DNA from 4 places in the Paenibacillus sp. FSL M7-0896 genome. Region 2 is predicted to be linked to each of the others. Evidence: riboswitches for the same ligand, from Rfam matches in the RefSeq annotation. Region 2 holds a riboswitch; each other region holds the start of a gene.
The links. Region 2 has a riboswitch for cyclic di-GMP ahead of MKY12_RS19485 (thiamine pyrophosphate-binding protein). Riboswitches for the same ligand answer to the same signal wherever they lie in the genome.
Positions count from the first base shown of each region.

Region 1: linked by a shared signal. The riboswitch ahead of MKY12_RS01670 (transglutaminase-like domain-containing protein) and the one ahead of MKY12_RS19485 (thiamine pyrophosphate-binding protein) in region 2 are both predicted to bind cyclic di-GMP.
Region 3: linked by a shared signal. The riboswitch ahead of MKY12_RS00835 (choice-of-anchor A family protein) and the one ahead of MKY12_RS19485 (thiamine pyrophosphate-binding protein) in region 2 are both predicted to bind cyclic di-GMP.
Region 4: linked by a shared signal. The riboswitch ahead of MKY12_RS30100 (flagellar assembly protein A) and the one ahead of MKY12_RS19485 (thiamine pyrophosphate-binding protein) in region 2 are both predicted to bind cyclic di-GMP.

Region 1 covers NZ_CP150250.1:390,725-394,076, forward strand. Annotated here, with positions in the region: gene MKY12_RS01655 (glycosyltransferase family 2 protein) at 1-93, shown strand, start outside; gene MKY12_RS01660 (GtrA family protein) at 83-487, shown strand; gene MKY12_RS01665 (class D sortase) at 555-1,208, shown strand; cyclic di-GMP riboswitch class I at 1,334-1,415, shown strand; cyclic di-GMP riboswitch class I at 1,489-1,569, shown strand; gene MKY12_RS01670 (transglutaminase-like domain-containing protein) at 1,583-2,392, shown strand; rRNA gene MKY12_RS01675 (16S ribosomal RNA) at 2,759-3,352, shown strand, end outside.
Region 2 covers NZ_CP150250.1:4,495,146-4,498,497, forward strand. Annotated here, with positions in the region: gene MKY12_RS19480 (methyl-accepting chemotaxis protein) at 1-879, shown strand, start outside; cyclic di-GMP riboswitch class I at 1,381-1,477, shown strand; gene MKY12_RS19485 (thiamine pyrophosphate-binding protein) at 1,594-3,237, shown strand; gene MKY12_RS19490 (carboxymuconolactone decarboxylase family protein) at 3,288-3,352, shown strand, end outside.
Region 3 covers NZ_CP150250.1:193,537-196,888, forward strand. Annotated here, with positions in the region: gene MKY12_RS00825 (ASCH domain-containing protein) at 17-439, shown strand; gene MKY12_RS00830 (hypothetical protein) at 802-1,167, opposite strand; cyclic di-GMP riboswitch class I at 1,918-2,010, shown strand; gene MKY12_RS00835 (choice-of-anchor A family protein) at 2,092-3,352, shown strand, end outside.
Region 4 covers NZ_CP150250.1:6,955,270-6,958,621, forward strand. Annotated here, with positions in the region: gene MKY12_RS30090 (ABC transporter substrate-binding protein) at 1-273, opposite strand, end outside; gene MKY12_RS30095 (isochorismatase family cysteine hydrolase) at 299-982, opposite strand; cyclic di-GMP riboswitch class I at 1,487-1,579, shown strand; gene MKY12_RS30100 (flagellar assembly protein A) at 1,657-3,306, shown strand; gene MKY12_RS30105 (aldo/keto reductase) at 3,337-3,352, shown strand, end outside.

The sequences.
Region 1 (3,352 bases), 3.6 Mb from region 2:
AAGGACAGACCGCTCTATATCGTACGCGAGACCCGAGGCTACCCGGAGGCAGAGGCCGAAGACACGCGGAAGGCAAGCGATTATGCAAGATAAGGCTTGGCGCGCAGGCATGATCCAGTTTCTGAAATTCAATGCGGTGGGCCTGCTTAACACGTTCATAGATTTTGCGGTATTTACCCTGCTTCATTCCCTGGGCATGCTTAACACCCCTGCACAGATTATTTCCTACAGTGCCGGGACGGCCAACAGCTTTTTCTGGAATAAGAAGGTGACCTTCAAGGGCGGGAACAGAGGCGGGAATAGCGGCTTTGACCGGATGCAGCTGGTGAGATTTATTGTCCTGAATCTGATGGTGCTGGGCATTTCGGTGCTGCTGATTCATCTGCTGACTGACCGGCTGGGCGTCCAGGTGCTGATGGCCAAGGTACTGGTTACCTTTGTTACAGTAATCATTAATTTCTTTGGAAGCCGGAAGTGGGTATTCTAGAGGTACAGTATGTCTTCCCCGTCCCCTGCGGGGGCAGCACTTATTCTATATTGCGGAGGCGATTGTCATGCGGAAGTTATCCTATTTGATTATACTTGCCGGGGTCCTGATTATGCTCTACCCCAAAGGAAGCGAATGGTACGAGGACCGTCAGCAGCAGAAGCTGCTGGAAGAGGCTGAACAGGCCTATAGTGAAATCGTTCCTTCGGCTACGGCTCCTGCCAGCCAGGATCTGAGCAAGCCTTATGCGGAAGTCACCCAGCTGCTGGCGGAAGAGTCTGGTGCGGAAGAGCCGGTGCCCACTACAGCGCCCGAGATTGAAGTGGGAGGCAAGATCACCGCTATTATTGAAATCGATAAAATCGATCTGAAGCTGCCTGTACTGGAGGGCGCCACCAAGACCAATATGAAGCATGCAGCGGCGCATATGAAGGAGACAGCTCCGATTGGCGCGGTAGGCAATGCAGCGATTGCGGCACATCGGTCAAGAACGGCAGGGCGGCTGTTCAACAGACTGGATGAGGTCGGTAAAGGGGACGCCATTACTGTTATTACAAGCGGACAGGAATACAAATATGTTGTATATGATGTATCTATTGTAGAGCCTACCGATATTTCAGTACTGAAGGGTAAGGATGATGATAAAATTCTGACCCTCATTACCTGTGATCCGCTTGTCAACCCGACCCACAGACTCATCATTCATGCAAAGTTGACCTGATTGTCATAGGACAATGCTGAGAAAGGTCAAAAAACATAAAATTTTAGTCTATTTTTGCGGGAATCTAGTGATTTGGGTCTTGCTAATAGATTGAGATATGGTAAGCTATAACTATGAAAGCTAATACACGATAACGGCAAACCTATCGAAAGGTAGGGACGCAAAGCTACAGGGCCTTCCCGTCATGGATGGCAGCCAGTTACCGAATGAAGAGGCTTTTTTTGTTTGTTTTCATTCTGAATCTGTCATTATGTGGCAGTAGATTGGACAGATAAAGCTTATACGATAACGGCAAACCTATCGAAAGGTAGGGACGCAAAGCTAAAGGGCCTTCCCGTAAGAATGGCAGCCAGCTACCGAAAGGGGTTTTATCCATGAAGAAGTTTTATTTAATGCTGATTACACTTTTTGTGATCGTCACTTCCGTGCAGACAGGCACTGCTCAAGCAGCAAATGCAGATTCAAGCTGGTTAAATGTTGGACAACTTGATCAAGGGGTTATCGGGGTATCGTACGATGTTCCTAAAGACAAGAAGATGAAGCTCATGATTACCAAGGACAATAACAGCTATACTTACAACTTATACACTTCCAAACCGACCGAGACGTTCCCGCTGCAACAAGGTAATGGCTCTTACAAGGTCTCCGTTCTTGAGAATACTACCGGCAACAAATACAAAGTACTATCTTCCGAGACTGTATCTCTTTCAATGAGCAATGTGAATGCCGTATATTTGAGCTCTGTACAGAATGTAAAGTGGAGTTCTTCCGATAAATCCGTTCAAAAGGCAGCCCAGCTTACAAAGGGTCTGACCACAGATGCAGACAAAGTTAAGGCTATCTACAATTACATCGTAGCTAACGTGAAATATGACTACTCTCTGGCCAACAGCGTAAGCACAGATTATATTCCGAACAACGACAACACACTGGCTACCAACAAAGGTATCTGCTACGATTACGCTTCCTTGTTCGCTACTATGCTCCGCAGTGAAGGGATTCCAACCAAGTTGGTTATGGGGAATACAAGCTATGTAACTTCATACCATGCCTGGAACGAAGTGTTCCTGAACGGCAAATGGGTGACGATTGATACTACAGTGGATGCAGGTCTGGGTAAGAAAACAGCATCAACTGAACTGATCAAATCAGCAAGCAAATATACTGCAGCGAAATTCTACTAAGAATAGCTGTAACTATAGCATTATCTGAGAATAACCCGCTTAGTCATTAAGCGGGTTATTTTTATTTATATAAAGGTTGCTTTTTAATAGAAGGATAGGTTATTATAAATAAGCGTTGTTGGAGCGGCAAAGGAAATGAGAGATTACTTAAATAAGTGATTTCAAAAATAAAGCTTGCATTGCTCAGATGAACGTGATATATTATAAGAGTTGCTGGTGACGACAACATTGACACTAACAACGAGCTTGATCTTTGAAAACTGAACAACGAGTGAGTATCTGGAGATCACTTCGGTGAGATCCAAAAATGAGAATGTAAATTCTCGTCAGATGTTTCAAAATGAGCAATCGCTCTTTCTAAATACCAATTTGGAGAGTTTGATCCTGGCTCAGGACGAACGCTGGCGGCATGCCTAATACATGCAAGTCGAGCGGAGTTTGAGAGGAAGCTTGCTTCCTTTCAGACTTAGCGGCGGACGGGTGAGTAACACGTAGGCAACCTGCCCTCAAGCCTGGGATAACTACCGGAAACGGTAGCTAATACCGGATAATTTCTTTTTTCTCCTGAGAGAAGAATGAAAGGCGGAGCAATCTGCTGCTTGGGGATGGGCCTGCGGCGCATTAGCTAGTTGGTGGGGTAACGGCCCACCAAGGCGACGATGCGTAGCCGACCTGAGAGGGTGAACGGCCACACTGGGACTGAGACACGGCCCAGACTCCTACGGGAGGCAGCAGTAGGGAATCTTCCGCAATGGGCGCAAGCCTGACGGAGCAATGCCGCGTGAGTGATGAAGGTTTTCGGATCGTAAAGCTCTGTTGCCAGGGAAGAACGTCCGGTAGAGTAACTGCTACCGGAGTGACGGTACCTGAGAAGAAAGCCCCGGCTAACTACGTGCCAGCAGCCGCGGTAATACGTAGGGGGCAAGCGTTGTCCGGAATTATTGGGCGTAAAGCGCGCGC
Region 2 (3,352 bases):
CGCGGGATTGAAGACAAGAATCAGAACCTGAAGTTTGTCATGGCGCAGGTGGCTTCCTCCTCCAATGAACTGGCCCTCGGTGCTAACGAAATCTCGGTGGATATCGCTGATATGACCGAATCGATCAAGGATATCGAAATCAAAGTCTCCAATTATACGAATTCCACCAAGGAAATGAATAAAAGGTCTGTACATACGCTGGAATTGGTAGAACAGGGACGGCAATCGGTGGATACCCAAGCCGAAGGCATGCGCAAGAACATCCAGGCTACCCAGAAGGTGGCGGATACTATCGAAGCCCTATCGCATAACGCACGAGGCATTACGATGATTACCAAGACAATTACCGAAATTGCTGAACAGACCAATCTGCTGTCGCTCAATGCTTCTATTGAAGCCGCCCGTGCAGGCGAACATGGCCGCGGGTTCGCCGTTGTTGCCCAGGAGGTCCGCAAGCTGGCCGAGGAATCCACCGCTTCAACCAAAGAGGTGTTCGGTCTGGTACGCAGCATCGAAGCGGATATCAAGCAGGCTATCGATAACATCGCCATCAATGAAGAGGTAGTCCAGGTGCAGAATGAGATGATTACGGAGACAGCCAACATTTTTGCTCAAATTGTGCATAGTGTCCAATACATAACCGAGCAGATTGCCTCCTTTTCCGCAGAGAGTGACCTTATGCTGGAGAGCGCGCTCAAGATCTCCGGGGCGATCGAGAATATCTCAGCCATCACCCAGGAGACCGCCGCAGGGACGGAAGAGGTATCCGCAGCGATGAACGAACAGATTCATGCTCTTCAATCCGTAGCTGAGGAGACAGAGAAGATGACCTCCGCGGTCTTCAACCTGCAAAAAACGATTCATATTTTCAAATTTTAACCTCAGCACAAAGAGACACGCCTGCGGAATTTTCTGCGGGAGGTGTCTCTTTTTTTGGGCAAAACAAAGATTGTTATGTAATATTCACAAATTGTTGAAATTGTGCATAAGGGTAAAAACCGTGCTTTGCACTTCTTTACTATAGTCGTTCTATTGTCATAGCTTGTCTATAAGCTAACATCTTACATCACTATTACTTAAGTCCTATCACCGAAATTTGTAATGCTGTATATCTAGTGAATTCTTAATGTTTTGCAGTAAATCAGGAATGTAATGAGGCTTTGTGCTCACTTCCCACATTAATCAACCTAAACGGCCATTTGCATTTTAAGACTTTAGTCTTCCAGGGACAACCATTTTCAAAAGTTTGAAAATCCAAATATTTAGCCATTTCCACTCCTGAATATTCGTCAAATTCCGAGTTTCTTCTCACAGGGGTTATTGACAAAAGCGGAGCAAGGAATATATTGTAAAGGAAAATTCTCCACAAATTCATTTATAACCGCATACCGGCAAAATTCACCGAAAGGGAATGACGCAAAGCCATGGATCTACAGTCTCATTTCTGAAGTGGGATCATGACAGCCAGGTTGCTGAAAAACTGTGAACGCCTTAGGTTTCGCGTTTGATTATGGTGATTCGTGCAACAGACCTGTGCTCCAATGGTGAGTACAGGTTTTCTATTGCTGACGTATACAAATAACAACTTGCGGGGTGGATGTTCTGAAGACAGTTGCAGATTATATGGCGGAAGCATTACACAATCTGGGAGTCACTCATTCTTTTGGAATCATAGGCAAGTCTATTTGCCCCATCGCTTTGAAAATGGTTGACTACGGTATAGAGTTCATCCCCGGCCGGCACGAATCCAGCTCCGGCTTCGCCGCCGGCGGTTATGCTCTGAAGACCGGCAGTCTCGGGGTAGCCTTCGGCACCTCCGGTCCTGGGGGAACGAATCTGCTCACCGCAGCAGCGCATGCCAAGGCCAATAATCTTCCCGTCCTCTTCATCACCGGACATCAGTCCATCAAGGAGCTGGGCATTCCCCAATGTCAGGATTCCACTTCCTACCTGGCTGATTTGGCGGATATGTTCCGGCCGGCCACCCTCTTCAGCAAGCTCGTTGAACGCGGCGATCACTTCAGCACGATTTTCAACCATGCCCTATCCATCGCCCTGGGTGACCAAAAAGGTCCGGTCCATCTCTGCATTCCGTTTGATGTGCAGACAGAGCGGCTCGCGGAATGCCGGATTGTTCTGCCGGAACGCGAGGGACTAGTCAGTTATCAGAACTATGACCGGGTCATCTCGGCGATTAATCAATCCGCTAGGCCCCTGATCATTGCCGGTAAAGGCGTCAACCGCTCAGGTGCCCATCAGGAACTGGTTCAGCTGGCCGAAACCTTCAACATTCCTGTAGTCACCTCTCCAGGCGGCAAAGGTGCAATAGCTTATGATCACCCGCTCTACCACGGTCCTGTCGGCGTTGGCGGCTCCTCGCACGGCGATGAATTGCTGAACAACAGCGACCTGTTCATTGTTCTGGGCTCCCGCCTGAGCGACATGACCATCTGCAACCTGAAGCCGGAGAATCATCCGCCGCAGCTGATCCAGTTCGATGTAGATCCAACCTTTGTCGGCAAAATACTGTCCTCATCCACCATCGCTGTCGGCGGGGACTTAAGGGACAACCTGGCACTGTATCTTCAGAAGCTGGACCCCTCTACGGTCACCAAGCATGAAATCACAATCTCCAATGCTTACAATGACGAGTTGCCCGTGCTGGCGGGGCTCTCTCTGGCTTCGGTAATGAGCACGATGAGCGACCTGATTCCTTACAACAGCAGCGTGTTTGTAGATGACGGCAGCCACGGGTTCAATGCTGTGAAATGGTTCAATGTCCGCAGGCCCGGCAGCTTCATATTCGATGCCTACTTTGCTTGCATGGGCAATTCAATTGGCATGGCGATCGGTGCCAAGACGGCTTCTCCCGGAGAGACTGTCTTCTGCATTACCGGTGACGGCTGTTTTATGATGCTCGGAACTGAAATAAACACAGCCGTTTGCAAGGACATTCCGGTGATTTTCATTGTGGTGAACAATAAGCAGCTGGATATGGCGCTTAAGGGTATGGAGAAAACGACCGGCCGGATTGACGGTACGATCTTCGAGGTTCCGATGGATGCCGTGAAATTCGCCGAATCGCTGGGTGCAGCCGGCTTCCGCTGTGAGACGCAGGAGGAGTTCGCTGCCGCAATCCGCGAAGCTGTGGCACTTAACAAGGCTGTTGTCATTGAGCTGCTGACTGACCGTGATGAAATGCCTCCTACGGCCCACCGCACTCTGGATCTTACGTAAGGAAGCCGTATCCGCACACCTTTTCTAACCTACTATCAGGAGGACATATCGTGAACAAGAACATGAACAGCGGACTCGATCATTTCACTGATCTCTCAGGAGATTATGGGGCCAA
Region 3 (3,352 bases), 3.4 Mb from region 2:
GGAGGTAAGCTGCATTATGAAATGCCTAACCATTCGCCAGCCGTGGGCCACGTTAATTGCGCTGGGAGAAAAACAAATCGAAACCCGGACCTGGCGGACCGCCCACCGGGGAGAGTTAGCCATTCATGCCGGGATGCAGGTGAATAAGGCGATCTGCCGGACGGAGCCGTATCAGTCGTTGCTGGCCCGTCACGGCTACACTGCGGACAACCTGCCGACGGGCAAGATCATTGCAGTCAGCCGCATTGCGGATTGCTGTGAGGTGACGCCGGAGCTTTCGCAGCAAGGCTGGCCGGGCGGCAATGAATATGTATTCGGCAATTATGCCGAAGGAAGGTATGCCTGGATGCTGGAGGAGGTTGTTCCGCTGGTACATCCCATACCTGCTAAGGGACGTCTGGGTTTCTGGGAATATCCGGTGCTGGAAGAGGAATTGTGAATTTCTTGACGGCAATGTGAAGAAAAATTGCTCCAGATTGGCTGTCAGCTGGTATAATTGGGATATTCGGCGGGAAATCTTCCTATATATAAGGAGAGTTGTGCTCTGAGGCGGTCTACCGCTGGAGAGGGGCAGAAATGCCGGGAAGGAGCGTATGCATAATAGATGGGAAGCCTTCTAATTGCATGGCTTTGTATGCTTTGTTTGTTTCTTGCGTTCAGGGATCAGGTAAGCCGGAGAATCCTGTACCCGGTAGCTGTGGTGGTGATATGCGGCACATTGGGGTATTGGACGTTGTTAATGTAACCGCATCCCGGTGATCATTTAATGCAGAAGTCTGCCGCTTGCGGCAGGCTTCTTTGTTAGCGCTGCTCCATCTTCTCCATACCCAGATATCTGCGCATATGCAGAGTGGCCTGGGCGGCAATCACATCATCCAGCAGCAGCATCCGTTCGTGATAGCCCCTGCAGACAAATTTGGCTTCAACACCCGTCTCCAACCGCTGCTGCTCATAGACCTTCAGACCACGGGCGCGCATTCCGGCACGGACCTCCCGCAGATCGGCAGAAGCGGCATGAGCGGCCGACTGGATTACCTCCAGATAAGGTGCAGGCGTGCGCAGCTCAGAGGCTATAGCAGAAGCATCGCGCTCGAAGGCGGATAGAATAAGCGGCAGCAAAATATAGGATTTGACCAGCAGGTTATCCTGGCTCTCTGCTCTTTGCATCCTTCTCAACCCCTCAAAGAGAACGTATATTCGCATTGTAACTCATCCTTCAAAAAATAATCAATGGGTTTTATAAATTAACTCAAATAATGTGATATATTTCACAAAAAAATAAGATGAATTATTTTATATTAAAATTGAAATATTAAAGATTGATAAATAAATCAGCTCAAAGGAGAATGGCAATGAGTCATGAAGGAAGCCTCCGCCGTGGTTTGGTATTCGGGATCATTCTAAGTGTTCCGCTCTGGGTATCGATGATTGGCTGGGTTCAGCTGTTCGGGTCTGCCTAGGCGACATTTTATTCAAAATATATGAAGTCTATTAGCAGGTGTCGTCCCTATGGGCGGCACTTTTTTTGGAGCTGAGATGCCCAAAAATAGGTAAAATTGCATTGAACAGGAGCAGATAATGAGTAGGGGTGGGCTGAGGGCGATAAAATAGGACGAATGCATCAAATTTTAATGATATAAATTGATAGTATTATAGAAAAGAGAGACAAACGGCTATAGCCAATCCTCTGATTTCTCGACTTTTTTCGTCAGTAGATAAAAAAGAGACTCGCCCCTGAACCCTTATGGTACAAGGGATCAATGAGCAACCATCGTAAAAAATAATTTCAAAAAATATACTGGGAGTGGATTGACAATAGGGTGGGAGAGCGGATAAACTGAAATTAGTACAAAAGTAACAAATGTCATAGACTCAACAATGATCTTACATAAGCAAATCTCAATTGCATACCGAAATCATGTACAAACGCAAACCGTATCGAAAGAACGGGACGCAAAGTCAGGAATCTACTGTCTCTAAAGTTGAGGCTAGGGTCGTCCGGCCGCCGTGAAGCTAACCCTTCGTGGCGGTCTTTTTGTTGTTATAGTCGCGTGACAGATTCATAGAATAGTAACTAGGAGGTGTGGACTATTGAAAAAAGGAGTACGTAAAACAGCCGCCATCATTATGGCGGGCCTATTGACCGTATCCAGTGCTTTTACGTGGGGCACGGATGTCAGAGCAGCTTCAGGGGTGCCGTATACGCCAACACCGGTTTTGGGGGTCGCAGGGAATTTTAATGCTTTTATCCTCGGGGATTTTAAACAAGCCAATGATCAGATTGAAGGCCGCCTGGCAGCGGCGGGGGACATTACCCTCTCCGGAGGTTACGGAGTAGCTAGGGCATACAGGGATGCTTCGCCGACGGATGTACTTGTGGCCGGTAAGAATTTTGTACATTCAGGCAGTGGAGAGATCTATGGAAATGTGGTATTTGGGGATAGCTTTACAGCCAATGAGCCTGGTGTCAACATCAAAGGCGGGAAGAAAAATGCCAGCCCGATTGATTTTGCAGCCGAGCAGCAAGCTCTGATCTCCCGTTCCACAGAGTATGGGGCCTTGGCTGACACGAATGAGATCGGCAATAACAATTATGGACAGCTCAAGATAAGTGCACCGGATCGTTTCAATGTAGTTCATTTGGATGCCTCGACACTGGCGAAGACCAACTATATCGAATTCAACATTGCACAGAACGCTACGCTGATTATTAATATTAGCGGGTCTATAGTCAATGTGCCAAGTTTTGCAATGAATAACGGCAGAGCCAGTCAGGTATTGTTCAACTTTTACGAAGCTTCTGAGGTGAATATCGCTTATACCTCATTCTTCGGGACGATCCTCGCACCTAGAGCGGATGTTCATTATGCCGGAGCAGAGCTGTACGGGACTCTGATTGCAAAATCTTTTAGCGGCGGGGTTGAGATGCACCTGGGATTGTACGAGGGAGAGGGGCCGCCACCGAGTCCGACGCCGACCGCAACGCCGACACCTAGTCCATCACCGACACCAGCGGCTACACCGACACCGACAGTGAAACCAACACCGACGGTAACACCAACACCTACAGTGAAGCCAACACCGACGGTAACACCAACACCTACAGTGAAGCCGACACCGACGGTAACACCAACACCTACAGTGAAGCCAACACCAACGGTAACGCCTACACCTACAGTGAAGCCAACGCCGACGGTAACGCCGACTCCAACTGTGAAGCCAACACCGACCATAAAACCGTCACCTACACCTGTGTGCACTCCAACTCCAAAGCCAACACCGACTGTAAAGCCGACACCAACGCCGACCGTGAAGCCGACACCAACGCCGACTGTGAAGCCAACACCAACGC
Region 4 (3,352 bases), 2.5 Mb from region 2:
CATCTGCACAGCCGGGAAATCCGAGCCCCCCGGGCGGATCTCAACATCCAGCCCCGCTTCTTTATAGAAGCCTTTTTCCACTGCGGTATAAAAGCCGGCAAACTGCGCCTGGTGAATCCACTTCAGCCGGAGCACCACCTTTTTCAGCTCGCCCGAGCCTTCCGCTCCCTGGCCTTCAGCCTTCCCGGCTTCCGTATTGTTACCGCAGGCGGTCAGGAGCAGCATTAGCGAGGTTAACAGCATCAGCGCTTTTGTTCTGGACTTGTTCCACATGGTTATTCCCCCGTTTATGAATGATTTAGTATTGCTCCAGCGCCTTCAGCACCGCTTGTGAATCACTTACACTGCCGAACACTCCGCCCTGCATTTGAACCATACTCAGCGCCGCCAGGTGATTCGCTTCATCCGTCGCTCCTGTACAATCTGCAAGGATCAGACACTCGTACCCGCGGTCATTGGCTTCCCGCATCGTGGTGTGTACACAGACATCGGTAGTAATACCGGTCAGAATCAGATGGGTAATTCCTTTATTCTTCAGGATCAGGTCCAGGTCTGTTGCGTAAAAGCTCCCTTTGCCCGGCTTGTCTATAATGTACTCTCCGTGGGCAGGCGCCAGCTCATCAATGATCTGCCAGCCGCGCTCCCCCCGCACGAGGATTCGTCCCGCCGGTCCTTCGGAGCCGATCTCGGCCCCGATCTGGCGGCTGCGCCACCGCTTGTTCGCCGGCAGATCCGACAGATCCGGCTTATGCCCCTCGCGGGTATGGATCACGGTGAAGCCTTCGATGTCCCGGATACGGGCCAGCAGCCGCTGAATGGGCTGGATCGCCCTCGCTGTTAATGAGAGGTCATAACCCATTCTCTCGACGTAACCGCCCTTGCCGCAAAAATCCGTCTGCATGTCGATAATCATCAGCGCTGTCTTCGCCGGGTCCACAGCCCCGTCATAAGGCCAGATGTAAGGTGTTGCTGCAATCTGCATGGTTTATGCTCCTCTCCTGATGTCGCTATCTCTATTAATGTTATATTAGTTAACATTAATTCGCGTTTCCTTGGTATGAGTTAGATTATATTACAATGAATTTGCGATGTCTTCGGTTTTATTACGAAATAATACACTGAATGTTTGTGTTTATTTACACAGTTAACATATACATAACATTAACACTCGCAAAATCGCTTATCAAAAAAGAACACTCCGATTCTTACCAAGCCCAGGGTGTCCCAACAGTTGAATGCTCATACTTTCCTCCCCCTGCCTCTTCCATAAGCTGTAAGCGCTGGGAAACCAGTTTTTTTGTCGAAATAGAGCTGCATATTTCGAGTTTTTTGATAAATAGGCATAATATAGTTGAAAAATAGCTCTTTAAGTACTAGAATTAAGCTTGTTTGCAGAAGTTAATGACGCGTAAGAACTATTTATGACTCTTTTTGTCGATTACAGTCGACCATAACTCCCACCTCTACAGGATGTATATCATTGATCTATTTCTAAAGGCAAACTCCCCGAAAGGGCAGGACGCAAAGCCATGGGCCTAAGAACGCCGGAATCTGCGTTTACGGTTGCCAGGCTGCCAATAGAGACCACTTAAGCCAGCTGTTCAGGAGGGAAAGCCTCCCAGGCTTGATGATGTTCTTTTTCTGTACGAATTGCCATTGATCATACGAAAAAGTGAGGTTACAACCATGCCGCAGCAGGATATCGAACCAAGCCGATATGAATTCGTAGAGTCCCTGATGCTCGAACGTAAAGGTCTCCTGGATTCATTCTCTGTGGAGGGCCGAGCTTCTGACGGGACAACTGGAGATAAGAATGGAATTATCCTCGTGCAGGACAACCAGATATTCATTACTCCCCCGCTCCCCGGAGGTGCTCCCGCCCGCATTTCTGCGGTCCACCCTGTTGTCCTGAAGATCAACTGGAAGACCGTTACAGAGCCGACCGAGGTGACCAGGGCGGATTATATCACTTGGGAGATCTGTGAGAAGCCGCAATATGAAATTACCGTATCGCCTGACAAGCTCAAGGTCCACTTCACTTTATACCGTGCAGAGAAGTACGCCTGGAATCTGGTCAACTGCCCCGCCGCCTTCGAAGCGGTCGTCCGTGCCCAGCCCAATCCGGCGATGCTGCTGTCCACGCTCACCATAGAACAGATTATCGCCTCACTGGACAACCGTTTTATTCTGCGCAACCTGAACATTCCCGCCCTGTACGCGGAGCTGGAGAACCCTACATATCTTCCCGTATGCATCGCTGAAGGCAGATCCCCGCTGCCCGGCAAGGAAGCCCGGCTGGAATTCCTGCTGCCTGAGCATACACTGGAGGGGAACCGGATGCTTCAGGGACAGGGAGCCCGGGGTCAGAAGCCTGCGGAACCCTTGGAGTATCTCCGTTTCCCGGGAGCCCCCTTTGCCTTTGCAGGCGAAGTCTTCGCCCGCAAGCTGCCGCCGGAAGAAGGCATTCCCGGCCTCGACACAGACGGAAGGGTCCTGCCCCCTCCCCCGCCGCAGGATATCTACTTTGCTGCCGGTAATCATGCCAAGCTCCTTCCCTGTGGTAATATCGTGGCCCGGCATACCGGCAGACCCCGCATCTGCGGAGGAAACGGCAGCGTCCGGATATGTGACTTCCCTCCGGTCAGTCTTCTGGCCAGAGAGATGACAGATCCTGCGGGCGATGTTATGTTCGCAGGTGACATCATTGTACCGGGAGATCTGGAAGGACCTGTACGAATTGAAGCCCTCGGGAATGTGTACGTCTATGGCGATATCCGCCAATCTACAATTATAGCCACCGGCAGTATTTACGTTAGCGGCCAGGTCACCGGCAGCGGCCTGTACGCCGGACACGCCGGGGTAATGCAGCATCGTCTGCACAGCCTCGCATGCCTGCTGCGGACAGAGACGGACGGACTGCTTGAGGCAGCGCGCCAGCTGGCCAAGAATGTGGAATCCCGCCAGCAATCCGTGAATTACGGCCTGGTAGTCATGCTGCTGCTGGAGGATAAATACAGCCACTTGGGCAGCCTGATCCGTGATCTTCAAGCTGCGCTAAGCCGTATGAACGGGGCGTTCGGCTCCGGCACGGACCAGCTCTGGCAGATGCTTGAGGTATTCGCCCATCCGGGACAATTCACCGGGTACATTACTGACAGTGTACTAAGCCGCTTCTCCAGGCTGCTGCTTAAGCTGGGTGAGGAGATTGAGCTGCTCCAGGAGGAGCATGCGGTGATTAATCTCGCCCGGTCACAGGACAGCCGCCTGGAGTCCGGCGGCAAGCTGCTTGTGCGTGATTCCTGCTAAGACTACTACTAGATGAGGAGAAGTTAGAACATGCGATATAACCGTC